Linked DNA regions of Prosthecobacter sp.. The protein of the gene in region 1 interacts with the protein of each later gene in a pairwise test. Links are inferred from orthologs where the notes say so. Each region holds a gene or a part of one and is shown in the gene's direction. Other genes may lie near its edges. The genes, in order: ssb and priA.

Region 1 (3,264 bases):
ACCCGATCAAGGGCCCGCTTTATTCCGTGAATCCCATCGCCCTGCGCAAACGCCCCTCGATCCTCTGGGAAAACAAGCGTGCGATCACCCCGCTGCACACACCGAACCTCGGCGAGGTGCTGCTGCTCGAAGTCGGTGCCACCTGCGTCGGCTCCATCGTGCAAACCTTCAAATCAGGCGATCCCATCACTAAGGGCGCTGAAAAAGGCTATTTCCGCTTCGGCGGCTCCTGCGTCATCACGATCTTCGAGCCGGGCCGCATCCGCTTCGCCGATGATTTGATCGAGCACAGCCGCGCCGGCCGCGAAGTTTATGCCCGCATGGGCGATGTGGCGGCCTACGCTCTCGGGTGAAACCGCCGGTGTACGTCCTTCAGCCGCGCCTGATCGACGTGCGTGTAGATCTGCGTCGTCGAGATGTCCGCATGGCCCAGCATTTCCTGGATCACGCGCAGGTCCGCGCCGTTGTTCAGCAGATGCGTGGCAAAACTGTGCCGCAGCAAGTGCGGATGGACGCGGGCCGGATCAAGGCCGCACATGGCCGCCCGCTCTTTGACGATCTGCTGGATGCGTGTCGTCGTCAGCCGTGTGCCGTTGTGTGAGATGAAGATGTGGCTCTGCGTTTTTGGCTTCACCAGCGCCGGACGTCCGTGTTCGAGCCATGCGGCGATGGCTTCACGCGCCGCGACACCCACGGGCGCAAGACGCGTCTTCGAGCCTTTGCCCGTCACGCGAATCCAGCCTTCCTCCAAGCTCAGATTCTCCAGCTTCGCATTCATCAGTTCCGACAACCGCACCCCGCTGGCATAAAACAGCTCCAGAATCGCCCGGTCGCGCCGGTCCAGCGGCTTCGTGCCGTTCACGGACTCGATCAGCTTCTGCACATCGCTTTCGTTCAACGAATCCGGCAGGTGCTTCTCCTGCCGCGGTGGCAAGATCGGGTCGGCAGGATCGAAGGCGATGTGTTTGCGTGCTGTGAGCCAGCGAAAGAAAATTTTCAGCGCGATGAGCTCGATGCGCGCCGATGACGCGGCGATGCCGTCCTTCTTCCGCTGGGAAAGAAACCCACCCAGATGGTCCGTCGTCACCGCCGCCGCAGTCTCCGACTGGTGTTTCATTTTGAACCACGACGCGAACGCCTCCAGAAACCGGCGCACGAGGATCTGGTAATTCACGGACAGGCCGCGCTCGGTCGCCAGGTGTTGAATGAAGCCGTCGATGAGTTCCAGCACGCCGCAGCATGCCACGGCATCGGTTGATGACAAAAAAACATTGCCGGGACGCACACCCCCCGGCAACGTCTGCCGCCAGACACAGCCCCAGCACTCCACCACTCCTCGTTTTATGGCCTCCTACAACAAAGTCATGCTCATCGGCAATCTCACCCGCGACCCGGAAGTGCGTTACACGCCCAAAGGCAGCGCCGTCTGCGACATCGGTCTCGCCGTGAACCGCGTGTACACCTCCGACAGCGGTGAGAAGGTGGAGGAAGTGACCTTTGTCGATGTCGTGCTGTGGGCGAAGATGGCCGAACTCGCCGGCAAATACCTGCACAAAGGTCGCCCCGTCTTCATCGAGGGCCGTTTGCAGATGGATTCCTGGGAAGACAAGCAGACCGGCCAGAAGCGCACCCGCATGCGCGTGGTGGGCGAGCAGATGCAGTTCCTCGGCAGTCCACAGGGCGGTGATCGTGCTCCCGCCGGTGGTGGCGATGAAGAAGGTGGCTCCAGCGGTGGAGGTGGCGGCGGTTACAATCGTCCCGCCGCCCGCCCAGCCCAGCGCCCCGCTGCTGCACAACAGCGTCCGGCTCAACGTCCCGCCCCTGCCCAGCAGAACGACGAATTTGGCGAAGGCCCGATCACCGAGGGCATGGAAGAAGACGACATTCCGTTTTGATTAAATGGGACTCGATTGGAATCCAGGCCCCAAAGCCAAGCCCGGCTTTGAAGCCGAGTTCGAATCTTTGTGGCGAAAGCTGCTCTCCAAAAGGTGGTGTTGGAATCGTGCAGGTAAATCGCGACGTTTTGATGCGATCACCCAGTCTGCGTTCGACACACTCAAGACCCCGACTGTTGGAGTTGAGGACGAGGCAACGGCGTGGGCTCACCAGCAGTTCGAGCAGCGAGTCGACAAATCTTTGACGGAGGAACTTTTTGTGAGCCGCCTCACAGGTTTCCGGGTGCTCCCGCTGATCCCTCGTTGTGACGGTCTCCCTCGATACACAAACGGTAGCCCGGGCGGCTACGTCGAAGCCTATGCTTTCCGCGGCCAATTTTTGAAGGATTGCGAATACATCATCGGCGCAGAACTGCTCAATGCTGCATGGGAGTCCAAGCTATCGAATGAGACGATCAAATACGGTAAGGAGCTTCTGCGTCACTCCGCGTACTATGCTAAGACACATCAAATTGACTTGGCCACAGTTCATCTGGCTGAAGATCCTGAATCTGTCGAGTTCCACCTAGATGTTGTCGAATCCGCAGGACGTTGGTGTGTGTTCTGGGGAAAGCATGGCCATTGGCTGGAAGCCTATTTTTGAGTGACTGCCACTTCTGTTGCTACCGGAAGATGGCGCTGAATTGATGCGTTACTTTCCGCCCCGAATGCCCTCGAAAACCGTCATCACGGCCATCCTGGTCGCCAACATCATCTCCGCGTCTGCGGAGGTGTCGTTTCGCAATGACGTGATGGCCGCCATCTCGAAAGCGGGCTGCAATCTGGGCACCTGTCATGGCAATGCGACGGGCAAAGGCGGCTTCAAGCTCTCCTTGCGCGGTCAGGATGCCGATTTCGACTTCAAGGCGCTCGCTCGCGATGCCTCAGGGCGTCGTGTGAACGCCTTCGCCGCTGAAAAAAGCCTCCTGCTGGTCAAAGCGTCGAACAAAATCGCGCACGAGGGCGGCAAGAAGCTCGATCTCCAAGGCTGGGAGTATCAGGTGCTGCGCGATTGGATCGCCGCCGGCATGCTGCGAGACGATGCGACCGCGCCGAAAGTCACAAAACTCGCCGTGACGCCTACGGAGTCCGTTTTGGACGAACCCGCGAGCACCGTGCAGATCAAGGTGCAGGCCACCTTTGCCGACGGCGTGCAACGCGATGTCACCGAACGCGCCATTTACGAGCCGCTGCAAAACGGCCTCGTCGAAGTGAGCAAGAGCGGCCTCGTGAAGCGCCTGCAATTTGGCGAGCCATCCATCCTGGTGCGTTTCCTGAATCAATCCGTGCCCGTTCGACTCACGTTTGTGAAGGCGAATCCTGCTTTCGC
Region 2 (3,309 bases), on another replicon or contig:
CCCTGGTCGATGATCATGCCGCCGTCATGCAGGGAGGTCTTGGGGTGGAAGATGGTGGTGATGAGCTCCACCGAGATGACCGCATCCAGTTCGATGCCAGATTCGGCATAGGGCTTGAGATCAATGCCACGCTTCAAAGCGAACAACGCCCCGCAACGGCGTGACGAAAGCTGCTGCATCGCCTCCATCAGCACGTCCAGCGCCTCGGGATCGGGGCGGTTGAAGGAAAAAATGCGGCTGCTGCCCAGTTCCGCCAGCACGCGGCGCAATTCGGGCTGGAAGATGATGACCAGCGCAATCGCGAGGAAGACCGAGAAGCGCTGCAACAGCCCGCTGATGACCGAAAGCTCCAGCAAAAGCGAGATGAGTGCGAGGCTCAGCAGCAGAATGAGCAGGCCCGTCAGAATGCGCGCGCCACGTGTCGCACGGAAAAACAGGTATCCATGATACGCCAGCGCGGCGAGGATGATGATCTCCACGCCGTCGCGCCAGTGCTCTGTCAGAAAGTCCCACATGCCGTATCGCTCCGTGCTGCTGCGTGGGAACGATGGCACGGGCGTGTTCGTTTCTCAAAAGAAGAATCGTTTTGGCGTGTGATTCACGGCGGCTAGGATGACCGCATGCCGCAAACCCCGCCGAACAACCCTTCCAAGCCAAAGCAGAGCGATCTGTTTGGCATGGCGGTGGATGCGCCGGGCCCGCAGCCAAGCGAGACACGCGTCGCCCGCGTGCAGCTCGAAGGCGCAGCGGCGATGGAGCTGGATTATGCGATTCCCGAGACGCTGGCGGACGAGCTGGTGGTGGGATCGCGGGTGATGGTGCCACTGCAAAACCGCCGCGTGAACGCGGTGGTGCTGGAGTTGCTGGATGAGTCGCCGCATCGTGGAAAACTCAAGGAAGTCGCCTCGCTCATCGGGAAGCGGCCAATGTTCACGCCGGGGCTGCTCAAGTTGGCGCGCTGGATCGCGGAATATTACGTCGTCTCGGTGCATACGGTACTGCGCACGATGCTGCCGCAGGCGGTGCGCGACAAACCAGGCAGCTTCGTGATGGACAGCCATCTGAAGTTGGTGAAGGAGCCCGCCCCGGCGGAATTCGAGAAACTGCGCAACAAAGCGCCGATGCAGGCACGGGTGCTCGATATCCTGCGCAGCTTCAAAGGCGAGGCGACGCTGAGTCAGATCCGTCAGGATGTGCCACGTGCGGCAACGATCCTCAAACCACTGCTCAAGGCGGGCTGGATCACGCGCAGCGAGGTGCGTGTGGAGCGCGATCCGTTTCACGACGAGGAGTTCCTGCCCAGCCAGGCGCTGGTGTTCACAGACGAACAGCAGGCGGCTTACACACGCATCGCGGCAGCGATTGATTTGGCGGAGAAATCGAAACCGATCCTGCTGCATGGCATCACGGGCAGCGGCAAGACGGAGGTGTATTTGCAGGCTATTGCACGCGTGATCGAGCGTGGCGGCACGGCGCTGGTACTGGTACCGGAGATCGCGCTGACGCCGCAGACGATTGAGCGCTTCAAGGCGCGTTTTTCCGACCGCCACGAGCGAATCGCGGTCCTGCACAGTCATTTGAGCGATGGCGAGCGCCACGATGAATGGTTCAAGATTCACGAGGACCGCGCCGACATCGTGATTGGAGCGCGCAGCGCGATTTTCGCGCCGCTGGAGCGGCTGGGCATCATCATCGTGGATGAGGAGCACGAACCGTCGTTCAAGCAGGACGAAACGCCGCGCTACCATGCGCGTGATGTGGCGGTGGTGCGCGGCAGCCTTGAAAAATGCGTCGTTCTGCTTGGCAGCGCGACACCAAGCCTGGAATCCTTTGAAAATGCCGCCAGCGGCAAGTACGAGCTGCTCAAGCTCTTGCAGCGCACCGATGGACGCACGCTGCCGCTGATCCGCATCGTCGATATGCGCATGGAGCGGCGCAAAGGCACGGGAACGAGCGTGGCAAACGCGGGCATCCTCTCTGAAAAGCTGCGGGCGGCGATCACGTCACGTTTGGAGAAGAAGGAGCAGACGATCCTGTTTTTGAACCGGCGCGGCTTCAACACCTCGCTGACCTGCCTGGGCTGCGGCGAGACGGTGCAGTGCCAGGATTGCAGCATTCCGATGACGTTGCACAAGCACGAGAACCGCCTCGTCTGTCACGTGTGCGGTGCACGAAGGCTGCCGCCGTCGAAGTGCCCGTCCTGCCAGGAACCGGGACTGAAATTCGCCGGATTTGGTACGGAACGAGTCGAAACAGTGGTGCGCGAGGTGTTTCCGCAGGCGCGCATCGCCCGGGTCGATACGGACACGATTCAGCGCAAAAACCAGCTCCGCGACCTGCTGCGGGATTTCCGGGCGCAGAAGCTGGATCTCATCATTGGCACGCAGATGATCGCCAAAGGCCTCGATTTTCCCAATGTGACGCTGGTGGGCGTGTTGAATGCCGATCTGGCCCTCAATCTGCCCGATTTCCGCGCGGCGGAGCGCACGCTGCAACTGCTGGTGCAGGTGGCGGGCCGCGCCGGACGCGGAGAGGTCAAAGGCGAGGTCGTGGTGCAAACGTATGCCCCGCACAGTCCTGCGGTGCAGTTTTCCCGCCACAACGACTTCGAGGGCTTCGCGCAGCAGGAGCTGGAGCAGCGCCGGGCGTTCCACTACCCGCCGTACACGCACGTCGTGCTGCTGGCCAGCCGGGGAAAACATCAAACGATGGCGGAATTTGCCCTGCAAACGCTGCATCGCCGGCTGTTGGAAGGTTTGCCGGAAGGCGTGATCATGGGCGAACCGGCTCCGTGTGCGATGGCGAAGGCGCATGGGCAGTACCGCTACCAGCTTTTGTTGCGTTCGCCCAAAATCCGCCCGCTGTGCCGCCACATTCAGCGCGTGATCGAGGCGACGACGCTGCCAAACGACGTAATCGTGACCTGGGACGTCGATCCAGTCTCACTTTTGTGAATTATGTCCTTCGGACAGTCAAAGAATCGAAGGGGACGTTGACATGCTGAATCTCAATCCAATATTCACCCCTCCATGACGACAGAGACACGCCCCCCCTGCCTCCGCCTCGGATGCCTTGCCATCCTGGCCCTTTTTCTTTCCGCGTGCTCCAGTGCAGTCGAGGGTCCGGGAGGCCGCATCGGCAAGGTGAAATACTACCATCTGATGCCGAACTACCAGCCGCGCTCGCAGGATCCGGCGATTCTCTTTGAGCGCGAGCATCACGTCTATGGCGCGGTGACGAAGGAACAAATCATGGATCGCTTCGGTCATTACTACACCGTGTTCTGGAAGGCTGATGACCGCAGCGAAC

What was found.
Region 2: the proteins of ssb (region 1) and priA interact in binary tests that used the Escherichia coli proteins (3 or more experiments, as listed by UniProt). The link is inferred for Prosthecobacter sp. from one-to-one orthologs.

Annotation. Positions count from the first base shown.
Region 1 is NZ_JAXMIH010000006.1:133,972-137,235, forward strand. Bases 174-3,119 are described here. They hold ssb (single-stranded DNA-binding protein), read left to right. Parts: upstream 174-1,343; coding sequence 1,344-1,895; downstream 1,896-3,119. Other genes in these bases: U1A53_RS03385 (phosphatidylserine decarboxylase), read left to right, coding at 174-353; U1A53_RS03390 (site-specific tyrosine recombinase XerD), read right to left, coding at 338-1,264; U1A53_RS03400 (hypothetical protein), read left to right, coding at 1,900-2,538; U1A53_RS03405 (DUF1549 and DUF1553 domain-containing protein), read left to right, coding at 2,603-3,119. In the rest of the region: more of U1A53_RS03385, read left to right, coding at 1-173; more of U1A53_RS03405, read left to right, coding at 3,120-3,264. UniProt on the Escherichia coli protein: Plays an important role in DNA replication, recombination and repair. Binds to ssDNA and to an array of partner proteins to recruit them to their sites of action during DNA metabolism. Acts as a sliding platform that migrates on DNA via reptation.
Region 2 is NZ_JAXMIH010000005.1:175,021-178,329, reverse strand. What follows is about bases 297-3,287. They hold priA (primosomal protein N'), read left to right. Parts: upstream 297-620; coding sequence 621-2,954; downstream 2,955-3,287. Other genes in these bases: U1A53_RS01720 (hypothetical protein), read left to right, coding at 3,030-3,287; cdaA (diadenylate cyclase CdaA), read right to left, coding at 297-554. Also shown: more of cdaA, read right to left, coding at 1-296; more of U1A53_RS01720, read left to right, coding at 3,288-3,309.